Regions from separate parts of the Vibrio algivorus genome, predicted to be linked through region 3. Evidence: predicted binding sites of a transcription regulator. Region 3 holds the regulator's gene; each other region holds the start of a gene.
The links. Region 3 encodes PurR, which represses purine synthesis genes. Its sites were predicted from a motif close to TNANGNAAACGTTTNCNTNA; they were not measured.

Region 1 (4,133 bases), on a different contig from region 3:
TATAAATATTAAATGGGCTTCAAATTTCTTTGTTTAGACAAATATATTTTTTGACTAAAAAAGATAAGCTATATAAAATTAGTTTAACTTTATCTAGAAAGGATATTTATTTTAGATAAAACTTAATTCAGCAATTCTACTGTATAGGATCCAAACATGTCAGAAATCAAAAAATCAGCGTTACTAAATATTCGTAGTCTTCGTGCTTTCACTCGTGACGAATTTACCCTAGCGGAAGTAGAAGAATTACTAGAAAAACTGACTACTGTTGTAGCAGAAAGAAAAGAAGCTGAAGAAAAAGAATTAGCTGAACAAGCAGAACGTGAAGCTAAATTAGCCGAGTACGCGGCAATGATTGCAAAAGACGGCATTGATTTAGAAGATCTTATCTCAGCAATGAGCGGCAGTGAATCAAAATCTAAATCACGTAAAAAACGTCAGCCACGCCCTGCAAAATATGAATATACTTTAAATGGTGAGCGTAAGACTTGGACAGGCCAAGGTCGTACGCCTTCTGCAATTCAAGAAGCTCTTGATGCAGGTAAATCAATTGATGATTTCCTAATCAAATAATAATTTAATTATTAACAACAAAGGGAGCATTTAGCTCCCTTTTTTATTCGCCTCTTTCTATACCCAATTTCTGGTCATCTAATTCATTGATACCCAAGTGACTTCAAGATGCAGAATTCAGAGCTGTCATCCAAGTCTTTAAACAAGAAAGATTCGTACAGGAATGTAATTACCTTTCGAACGAATATGACGCAGCCTTTCTATTATAAAAAAGAAGAGGCTTGGATGAAGCTCCCGAAGGGCAAGCTAAAACAAGCTTTATGCTGCGTTAAATTAAATAGAGATAGAATAGCTATGATCATATTCAATTTGCCTTGCCTAAAACTTGTTTTAATCTTGCTGAAACTCGCATCTTGAAGTTACTTGGGTATAGTTGGTATTATCTTTCCCAGTATGCTTCTTCCAAGCTATCTTCTTTCTCTGGTAAGCCTCGAGATAAACGTGGCGAATGTTGTGCTAATACTTCATAACTTACGCGATTAGCATACTTGCATACTTGGGAAAAAGATGAATAAGTCAAAAATGGATATTCATGTTTACTTGAATTAGGGATATTTTCTTTATGATATTTATTAGCCGCCATATCATGCAATATCGCAGATAATGCCGCATCACCGGCTCCATTAGTATTCTTAATTTTCTCAGGACCGCCCATATAAGGTGCAATATGAGAGTACACTTTAATTGGATATTTACATTGAGAACGAATCGTTGGGCGACTAAATTCATACTGATTAAATTCAGCAATCGAGCCAGGTAATAAAGGCAAACTTGTTGATCGCTTTGCTTCTTCTTCGGTATAGCCAGCCATATATAATCCAACAGGGCCTGCAGTACATAATACTAAATCAACCCAATCTAGCGCTTTATTTGAGGCTAATAAAGGGTCATGTTCTCCAGTTAAAGCTTCAGCTTCTTCTTCATTCATTGCTAAAACAGAAACATTCTGCTCAACAAAATTACGCCAGTATTCAGGATCATCTTGAATCACATATTTAGTTCCTAGAGTAAGAACCACTGGAACATCATATTTTTTTGCGTATTCAATCGCTTTCATTGTTGCATCAGGCATAGGATCACCCGCTTTACAACGTACCAAATAGGCAGTTAATACTAAGGCTGAAGCATTTTCAAAAATATGCTCAGGGATACTGGTTGGTAATAACTGGTTCATTTTTCCTTCATTAATTGCAAAGGTTCGCTCACCGTTCTCACTAATTAATGCAAAACAACGACCAATTGGGCCTTCTACGCCTTGTAGATAATTTAAATCCATACGGCTAGAAGTATTACAAAGGTAGCGATATCCATAACTGCCAATTTTAATACTATTACTCATCACACCTAATAAGGTTGATTTATCATCAGCTAGTACGGAGTAATTATGTAATGTATTCCCTATTGTTCCACCTGCAAATTCATCAGTAACGAGATCATATTCCTTTAATTCGTTATATAATGCTTCTGCTTTTTCATCATCAATAACTAAGGAGTGCCCTTTGCTCAATTGATATTTTTCGATGAACTCATCACTTACTTTCGCCTCTATATCAACCAAAGTTTGATCAATACCGATAATATGAGTACGAGACATTCGCTTACTTTCTTGAGCTTGACTGACAAGCGGATCACGAGCATCAACAGGGAAATAGTGTTTAGATTTACGTTGGCCGGGGAATTTCATAGAGATTATGTAGGTTATGAACAGGAATTTGAATTGTAGCCATCAAATTAGATTGCAGCAATATGACACCGAATAGCAACCGTTTGCCCATAAAATAAAGTACTACACAGAGCTTTCAATGAAAAAAAGCGACACACTGACCGCTTCTTTCATCATCTATTTTGGTTATTATTTTTGGTCAATTAACCAAATTTGAAAATCTTTTCGTTCTTGCTCATTTGCTTTCAAGTACCAAGCTTTCAATTGAGAGATATTTTCACTATCGGGCTTAGTTTGAGTATTCATTGGTAAACTCTTTGCTACCACAGATCCTGTAGTTATCGCTGCAACACCACCTCGCATGTTGTAATCCATCACATCTTCAATAAAGTTGCGGCCAAGCTGAACGCCTGTCGTTGATAACGGCTCTTTTTTAACATCAATAGCGTTATCCTGAGTATCGACTAAAGACCATTCAAAATCATTAATTTCATTACGAGCTTGGTTCAAATCTCGATACTCTGGCAATACAAATGTCAATTCATCATCTTGAGCCGTAAACTTCGCAACGATAACATCACTGTATACTCGACGTAAGGTATCATTTTCCATTACACCGGGTTGAAACTTAAATACAATTTGGTTTTCACCATCAGGCAAAATTAAAGTATCAGTTCCAAACAAGCCGCCCTTTTCAACTTTAGGTTTGAGAGAATTAACGACCAGTAGGTTAACACTATCTGGAATTGGGATTTGAACTTCAGCATGGACCAATTGACTCGCTAATAATGCAATGCAGCCTACTGCAGAGAAAAACTTCTTACTCATATACATCCCTTATTTAAAAAATAAAAAAGCCCGGTAAAAACCGAGCTTTGATATTAGCATAACTTTAATCTTTGATTACCAGTAAACGCGAGCACCAAGGCCGAAGTTTGTTTCGCTATCTGCTGTTGTAGGCCCAACAAGGTTATCATTTTCATCAACAAAACCTAATGTCGCACCGTCAGCATAACCAACTTCCGCAAATACACGAGCCCAGCTAGCAAACTTGTATTCAACACCAACAAAGGCATTGTTACCATCTTCATCACCGTAGTCACCAGCATCTTGTTTCACATATTCATAGCCTGCGTACAAAGAGGTCTTTTCAACAAATGTCCAGTAACCACCAACAGAAATTGCATTTTGGTCAACATCAAAGTCAGTATTTTCAACATCGATTTGCGAACCGTAATATGTAGCACTTAATTGTAAAGCATCAGTAACGTCAAATACACCTGTTGCTTCATAATAAGTACTGCTTACATCAATACTTCTTGTTGCACTAGCACCATACTCATGATTACGGTTGTAACCACCACCCGCATGGAAGCTAAACGCACCAAAAGATGCACCCACAAAACCTTCAGCTAAATCTTGATTAGTTGAGTCATCATTTAAACCATAAGTTGCTTTAACCCACCAGTTATCAAGATCAAGAGAGTATTTAATTTGGGACTCTGCAAGCGCGCCATTTAACTGACCGTATAAGTTACCTGTACCACCGAAGAAGTAAGAATAATCTGTACCACCTAGATCATCCGAAGTAGTCCAATCACGGCCGAATTGTACAGTACCAAAATCTGTAGCAAAACCGATTAAGTGGCGGCGTACTGTAACATCATTACCATCATCATTTGAAGGAACACCAACTTCGACTAAACCTAAAACGCCAAAACTATCTGTTACATTATATTTAGCATCTACACCTACACGCGAAGAGCCTGTAGAAAGATCTGCACTATAATCATCTTTATCTAAAAAACGCATTTCGGTACGTAATTGACCATAAAAATCAACTGACGCTTCATCTGTTTTTAGAATTTCAGCCGCACTTGCTGCGCCTGTGAATGCT
Region 2 (4,133 bases), on a different contig from region 3:
GCAGTGAGCTGGACGGGGATGTCGTACCAAGAGCGTCAGTCTGGTGACCAAGCGCCCATTTTATATGCGTTGTCTATGTTGATTGTATTTTTAAGTCTCGCGGCTTTATATGAAAGCTGGACAATCCCGATGGCGGTTATTCTAGTCGTACCACTGGGGATACTTGGGGCACTTGCAGCTACAATGATGCGCGGATTAGAAAACGATGTGTACTTACAGGTAGGTTTATTAACAACTATTGGTTTATCGGCCAAAAATGCCATCTTGATCGTTGAGTTTGCAAAAGACTTGTATGAGAAAGGTATGGGATTAGTGGAAGCCACATTAGAAGCATGTCGTATGCGTTTGCGTCCTATTTTGATGACTTCATTCGCCTTTATTTTAGGTGTACTACCGTTAGCAACCAGTACCGGTGCAGGGGCAAACTCTCGTCATGCAATTGGTACTTCGGTAATTGGTGGGATGTTGACTGCAACCTTCTTGGCTATCTTCTTTGTACCGCTATTTTATGTCGGCGTAATGAAGTTGTTTGGTGTAAAAAGGAAGGAAACTAAACCTGAATCACAAACCTCTTCAGAGCCACAAGCGGCGATTGAGTCGAAAGATTAGTCTGAAAAGCAACGAATAAAATAGAAATATAAAAGGCAGTGAGTATTAAACACACTGCCTTTTTTGTCTTTATATATCGCTATAAGCGAGTGAGTTTTAATTAACCTGAACTCTGGATAAGAAAGTCAATTAAAGATGTATATCAATAAGGGATGTTTTATTGTTGTTCAGAATAATTACTTCGAAAAGTTCTCACACGCGTACATGGTGTTTTCAATGAGGCTTGCTACCGTCATTGGGCCAACGCCACCAGGTACGGGAGTAATGTGGCTAGCATTGTCTTTCGCGACATCGTATTCCACATCACCAATTAGTTTGCCATTTTCCATGCGGTTGATACCCACATCGATCACAATCGCGCCTTTTTTAATCCAAGCACCCGGAATAAAGTTTGGTTTACCGACAGCGACAACCAGTAGGTCTGCTTGTCGTACATGGCTTTCAAGATCTTTAGTAAAGCGATGACAGGTAGTCGTTGTGCAACCCGCCAGCAATAACTCTAGTGTCATTGGACGGCCAACAATATTCGATGCACCAACAACGACAGCATGTTTTCCGCGAGTATCAATATTGTAACGCTCTAGCAGAGTGATAATACCTTTTGGGGTACAAGAACGTAGCTTAGGAATACGTTGAGATAAACGGCCCACGTTGTATGGGTGGAAACCATCCACGTCTTTTTCTGGGTGAATCGTTTCTAAAACTTTTGTGCTATCAATGCCAGCAGGAAGAGGGAGTTGAACTAAGATGCCATCAATTTCAGGGTCATTGTTAAGTTGCTCAACCATTTCAAGCAATTCTGCTTCTGTGGTGGTTGTCGGTAAATCATAAGACTTAGAAACAAAGCCAACTTCTTCACAAGCACGGCGCTTACTTCCAACATAAACTTGAGATGCAGGATCGCTGCCTACTAGTACAACAGCAAGGCCTGGTGCACGTAAACCAGCGTCAACACGAGCCTGAACACGAGCTTTTACTTCCGAACGAACGGTTTGAGATATTAACTTTCCATCAATAATTTGAGCAGTCATGGTTTTCCTTACGATCCTCATTAGACTAGCAGTAGTAGACAACGCGGCGTATTGTCGCAAATTATGTGATCAATATCCATAACGCAAACGTTTGCTAATGAGGTTTATTTTCATCTTTACCAAAGAATGGAAACCTGACTGAATAATTGCCTGAAATCAGCAATGCCTTTTTTTTCAGCACTTAAACTATAATCCACCATAAAGCCATTGACCTAACGTATTCATCTCGTATAATCCTCCACTCAAAGCGCCCTTAGCTCAGCTGGATAGAGCACCTGCCTTCTAAGCAGGTGGTCACAGGTTCGAATCCTGTAGGGCGTGCCATATATAAAGAAACCCCAGATAACTTAATCAGTTATCTGGGGTTTTTTGCATTCTATCTACAATCTTTTTGCAGCTTAATCAGCCAACTCTATCGCAGTCGGAAAGAGAATCGTATCTTCTACGTGTATATGATTGATTAAATCTTGGCAAAATTCTTCACAGACTTTATAGCAACGTTGCCAGGTTTGGCAGGCTTCTTCTGGAGCTTGAAAATTCTGAGTCACTTGCTGCAATGCCACTACAATTTGATCGGCTTCATTATGCTCATGGGTCATTACGCGGATTGGGTTGCTTATGTGACCAAAGCAGGTTTGTTGCGGTGTTTGTGTGGCAAGGCCTTTAATCGCTGGGAATAAAATTTGCTCTTCTTTGTATAAATGTGGTGTGAGTTCATTTACTAAAGCATGAATTAATGGTGTTAGTTTCTGAATGGTCTCAGACTCTTCAGCATGTACTCGTAGCAGTTTATCCGCCATTTCAATTAATTGTGGCCCGGTTTCTCGAATATATTGATGATGAGTCGATTCAATCAAATCAGCAAGTTGATCTGCCGGCATCGATTCTAGTTGGTTTAATTGATCTTGAGTTAGGTTTGTTTTTCCACATTGTAAGCTCATAATATGCTCCATTAATCAGTGCTGTTCTCATCATAACGTTTCGATTAAGTATGGGCATTGGCTTTAAGTGGTATTTTAAATGCAACTTAGTGTTTGTTGATTTAGATCAACTTGAATAGGGGGAGTTAATGCCCTTGTTTAAAAATAGAGCAAATCTTCTGTCAAATCACAAAAGTTCAATATTGTATCAGCTAACTAGTTTACTAGTCTGGTTGTTGTCGCTATTATGAGCGCATACATCAGGACAGAACTTGGTTGCCTTTCTTTTTGAATACCGTTTTCGGCTAACTTCCTATTTTCTTTGCTTGATGCTTGTTTGTTTTTAAGAGGTACAAGGTGTACTGGCTTAATTTAGCGTAAAGAGAATTTATTATGACTACCGTTACAACAGCGACAACAACAAAGCAGCCTTCATTGGTGGGTGGCGCTTGTATTATTGCAAGTGTCTGTGTTGGTGCAGGTATGCTTGGGTTGCCGAGTGCTGGAGCTGGCGCATGGACGGTTTGGTCTGTACTGGCCATTGCTTTAACCATGGCGGTGATGACGGTTTCGGGTTGGTTATTGCTAGAAGCATTTAAGCTTTATGATTTGAATGTTTCGTTTAACACGGTGACATCTGATCTATTGGGTGAGAAGGTGAATGCCTTTAATAACTTAACTGTGTATTTTGTAGGTGGAATTTTACTTTATGCCTACACCACATCGTTTGGGTTAATTTTGCAAGGCTCACTAGGGCTTGAAAGTAAAACTGCATCGGTCTTGTTTGTGTTTATTGCTTCTAGCGTGGTTTGGCATTCAACACGTGCGGTGGATCGTATTTCAGTGGTACTAATTTGTACCATGCTGCTAAGCTTTGTTTTTGGTGTGTTTGGCTTAACCGTTCATGTTGATTTCTCTTTATTAATGGATGTGGCAAACCAACAAGGGGAATACGCTAAATATGCCATGGCGTTGCTGCCGATAGCTTTAACCTCATTTGGTTATCATCACTCTGTTGCTTCAATGCGTGCTTATTATGGCGAAGAACGTAAAGCTAAATATGCGATTCTAGGTGGTACTTCGATTGCTTTATTCTTGTATGTGATTTGGTTGGTGAGTATTTTTGGTCATTTATCACGTGATTCATTTGGCCCTGTGATCGAGCAAGGTGGTAATGTTGATGTGTTACTGGGTGTGTTAGGTACCGTGGTTGCATCAGATAAAGTCTCTCAAGCGATTAATATTTTCTCGGTTTCTGCAATTTTATCGTCATTTATTGGGGTAGGTTTAGGGGTATTCGATTACATTGCTGACCTTTTCCATTTTGATAATCGTAGTAAATCAGGTCGTACTAAAACCTGGGCGGCCACTTTCATGCCACCGTTAGTGCTATCATTATTGTTCCCATTTGGGTTTATTTTAGCTATTGGTTATGCAGGTGCGGCGGCAACGGTATGGACTTGTATTATTCCAGCATTACTTGTGTTGAAAGCTCGTCAACGTAAAGGGGCAGAGCAGGGTTTTGTGGTTGCAGGTGGTAAATTGATTCCATATGCAGTTTTACTCTTTGGTG
Region 3 (4,133 bases):
AAATTAATTGGTGCTCTGCTTATGCCTTTGCCTGCCTTGTTGATTATAGGTTTTATTGGCTTATTTCTTATTATGTTCACCTACAAACGCGGCTTAGGGTGCTTATTCACTTTTGTTTCTTTAATGGGGATCTTTCTATTTTCTTTCCAACCCATTTCGACCTCATTATTGAAACCAACTGAGCGTGCTTATAAAGCTTTTGTGCCAGTAGATGGCGCCATTGACTATGTCATGGTATTAGGAAGTGGCCATATTGTTGATAACGATATTCCAGCAACTTCGGAACTATCTCGCAATGGTTTGATGCGTCTTGCGGAAGGTATTCGTATTTTACACCTCTACCCTGGAGCAAAATTAATTTTGTCTGGTTATAACGGTGGCACATCGGTAAGTAATGCACGAATGATGGCGAATGTTGCTGTTTCATTAGGCGTAGCAAAATCCGATATCATTCTATTAGAAAGTGCTCAAGATACTTGGGATGAAGCGCATCAAGCGGCAGGTTTTGTTGCTGATAAACGTATGGTACTGATCACCTCTGCCAGTCACATGAAACGTGCTATTGGTGAGTTTAACAAAGCAGGACTTGAACCTATCCCTGCACCGACCAATTACTTAGCTTTTGATGATATTAAACAGCCATGGGATAAATATTCTCCACAAGCGAAATATCTAGAGCAAAGTGAACGTTATTGGTATGAGCAGCTTGGTCGATGGTGGTCTTCTTTACGCGACACACTAAGTAACCAGAAGAATTCCGGTACGGCTACAACGTTAGAGTAACGAGATAATACGCGAGCAATCGATAACGTTGCTGCTAACGTGCGGTATTTGTTTTGTCATAAAAATGCCATATCTGATTGTCAGTCATGGCATTTAAGACTAAAATCGTAGTTCATAAAATACAGAATAAAATTAAGTCGCTGATTAAAGGCGACTTTTATCTTTTTAGATTAGAATAAATCCGGCGAAGACGTCGGCATAAAGGAAATTCACTATGGCTACAATTAAAGATGTCGCACGTATTGCAGGTGTTTCTACCACCACAGTGTCACATGTCATCAATAAGACTCGTTTTGTTGCAGAAGCAACTCAAGAAAAAGTCATGGCCGCAGTGAAAGAACTGAATTATGCCCCAAGCGCTGTTGCCCGTAGTCTGAAATGCAATACCACTAGCACCATTGGTATGTTAGTAACGCAGTCAACTAATCCATTTTTTGCCGAAGTAGTAGATGGCGTAGAAAGCTATTGTTACCGCAAAGGTTACACTCTGATCCTTTGTAATACTGGTGGCCGTGCAGATAAACAACGTGATTATATTCGTATGTTAGCTGGCAAACGTGTTGATGGCCTTTTAGTGATGTGTTCAGACTTAGATGCTGATTTACAAGAGATGCTAGATGGTCACCCAGATATTCCTAAGGTCGTCATGGATTGGGGCCCAGAAAGCTCTCAAGCAGATAAGATCATCGATAACTCTGAAGAAGGTGGCTATTTAGCAACTCGTTACCTCATGGCTCAAGGTCACAAAGATATTGCTTGTCTAAGTGGTCACTTCGAAAAAGTTGCCTGTAAAGAACGCATCTCTGGCTGCAAACGCGCATTAGCGGAAGACGGTTTAACGCTTCCAGAAGAGTGGTTACTTGAAGGTAACTTTGAGTGTGATACCGCCGTGATCGCTGCAGATAAAATTCTTGCTATGGAGAAAAAACCAACCGCCGTTTTCTGCTTTAACGATATTATGGCACTCGGCTTAATGAGCCGCTTACAAGAAAAAGGCATGAAAGTACCAGAAGATATTTCGGTTATTGGTTACGATAACATTGATATTTCACCTTACTTCTCACCACCTTTAACGACAGTTCACCAGCCAAAACGTCGTCTAGGTAAGAATGCGGTAGAGATTTTATTAGAGCGTATTAAAGATAAAAATCATGCTAAGCAGACATTTGAGATGTTCCCTGAGATTATTGAACGCTCTTCGGTAAAAACATTGAAATAGTAGTATTCTTAGCCGAGTAACGAATAACTAAACCAGCGCTGATGTCGTTGGTTTTTTTATTGAAATTTTTTAGGCGGATCATCTGTCTATATTGATATACCTAACTTTGTATAAGGATATACATGAAACGTCTGCTACTTAGCTTCATTTTGATCACTCTGCCACTGCTTTCTTCTGCTAAAGATATCTCCATTAGCCAGTTAGATTGGCAACAAGTTGAACAACGAGCAAAAGGACAAGATGTTTACTTTAATGCTTGGGGTGGTAGCCAAGAGATTAATGACTATCTTCGTTGGGTAGCAAAGCAAGTAAAACAAAAGTATGGCATTGAACTTCACCACGTTAAGGTCACTGATATTTCCGAAACCACCACTCGCCTGCTCGCTGAAAAAACTGCTGGAAAACATTCTGGTGGTAGTGTCGATATGGTGTGGATCAATGGTGAAAATTTCAAATCAATGAAGAATAACCAATTACTCTACGGCCCTTTCGTTTCAAGCTTGCCAAATTGGAAAAAAGTCGACTCTAGTCTCCCTGTCACTAATGATTTTTCTGAACCAACAGAAGGATTAGAAGCGCCGTGGGGGGTGGGTCAATTAGTCTATATTCATGATCAGAAAAAGTTACCGACACCCCCACAGTCAGCACAACAATTATTCGATTATGCAAAACACCACCCTGGGCGTATTACCTACCCTAAGCCACCTCAGTTTCATGGCACTAGCTTTTTAAAAGCCTTACTTATCGAACTTTCTGATGAAAAGAGCGCGCTATCTAAGCCCGTTGATGAAGACTCATTTACTCAAGTAACTCAACCTTTATGGGATTACTTAGATGCTATTCAACCTTATTTATGGCAACAAGGCCGCCAATTCCCAACCACTCAACCTGAAATGCTGCAATTGCTCGATGATGATCAAATTGATATTGCTCTTACCTTCAACCCAAATGAAGTTTTTTCAGCCCAAGCAAGCGGTAAGTTAGCCCCAACAACGAAAACCTATGCATGGAAAAATGGCGCATTGTCTAACATTCATTTTCTTGCCATCCCATGGAACGCTAATGCAAAAGAAGGGGCATTAGTCGTAATTAACTTTCTACTCAACCCTCAAGCACAATCACGTAAAGGTGATATCAATGTCTGGGGAGACCCATCAGTATTGCAAACCAAATACTTAACAGGCAGTGCTCAAAAAACGATGTTATTTCCCTCAATTGAAGAGCCTCACCCTAGTTGGCAAACCGCACTAGAACAGGCTTGGATTGAGCGATATAGCCAATAACAACGAATTAAGGGCGCTCATGCAAAGCAAGCAAAGACGTATGCTAAGCATCGGTTATTTACTGGTGATTTTGATCTGCTTTCTCCCCCTTTTTCCGGGGGTGTTAGGCATGGTAATCCCTGCTTTTGGTTTCATTCCGCCGCTTGGTCTAAATATCTTTACCTTGGATGGATTTATTTCAGCTATCAGTTGGCCGGGGGTTGAGCGTTCTCTCTTACAAACCATAATGATCGCGGTTGTCAGTACAGTGATTGCCGTCATAATGACCTTTGCTATTTTGCAAGCCTATTGGGGAAGCCATTCATGGCAGCGAATTGAAAAACTTTTATCCCCTATACTCGCATTACCTCATGTCGCTTTTGCGGTTGGTTTCTTATTCTTATTTTCTGATACTGGTTGGTTAGCCCGTCTTTTTAGCTTCATGGTTAGTGATACTTCAGGGGTTCCCCATGTATGGTTTACTTGGATTTACTCACTACAAGACAATATTGGTATTAGTCTAGCCCTTGCATTAGCAATCAAAGAAACGCCTTTTTTGTTATTAATGAGTGTCGCAATACTGAATAACTTAAAAGTCAAACAAACACTGCAAGTAACACAAGGTTTGGGATACTCTGTTGCTCAATCATGGTGGAAAGCGATTTTTCCCCAATGGCTACGCCACATGCGTTTTCCTCTTTTCGCTATCATGGCTTATTCCTGCTCGGTGGTTGATGTTAGTTTGATTTTAGGCCCAACTCACCCTCCTACATTTGCAGTGTTAGTATGGCAATGGTTTAACGATCCAGATTTATCTCAACTTCCAAGGGCGGCAGCGGGTGCTTTTCTCTTGTTTATTTTGTGTTCTA

Region 1: the regulator PurR is predicted to act here: its motif matches at 2,329-2,348, upstream of QQJ93_RS14380 (inosine/guanosine kinase).
Region 2: the regulator PurR is predicted to act here: its motif matches at 1,720-1,739, upstream of folD (bifunctional methylenetetrahydrofolate dehydrogenase/methenyltetrahydrofolate cyclohydrolase FolD).

What each region holds. Positions count from the first base shown of each region.
Region 1 covers NZ_BSPV01000009.1:442,725-446,857, reverse strand. Annotated here, with positions in the region: gene QQJ93_RS14385 (H-NS family histone-like protein) at 157-573, shown strand; gene QQJ93_RS14380 (inosine/guanosine kinase) at 953-2,257, opposite strand; gene QQJ93_RS14375 (DUF2057 family protein) at 2,426-3,064, opposite strand; gene QQJ93_RS14370 (porin) at 3,140-4,133, opposite strand, start outside.
Region 2 covers NZ_BSPV01000009.1:316,205-320,337, forward strand. Annotated here, with positions in the region: gene QQJ93_RS13820 (efflux RND transporter permease subunit) at 1-609, shown strand, start outside; gene folD (bifunctional methylenetetrahydrofolate dehydrogenase/methenyltetrahydrofolate cyclohydrolase FolD) at 786-1,640, opposite strand; tRNA gene QQJ93_RS13830 (tRNA-Arg) at 1,888-1,964, shown strand; gene QQJ93_RS13835 (hemerythrin domain-containing protein) at 2,039-2,581, opposite strand; gene QQJ93_RS13840 (aromatic amino acid transporter) at 2,954-4,133, shown strand, end outside.
Region 3 covers NZ_BSPV01000004.1:247,115-251,247, reverse strand. Annotated here, with positions in the region: gene elyC (envelope biogenesis factor ElyC) at 1-783, shown strand, start outside; gene purR (HTH-type transcriptional repressor PurR) at 998-2,002, shown strand; gene QQJ93_RS06870 (ABC transporter substrate-binding protein) at 2,125-3,285, shown strand; gene QQJ93_RS06865 (ABC transporter permease) at 3,305-4,133, shown strand, end outside.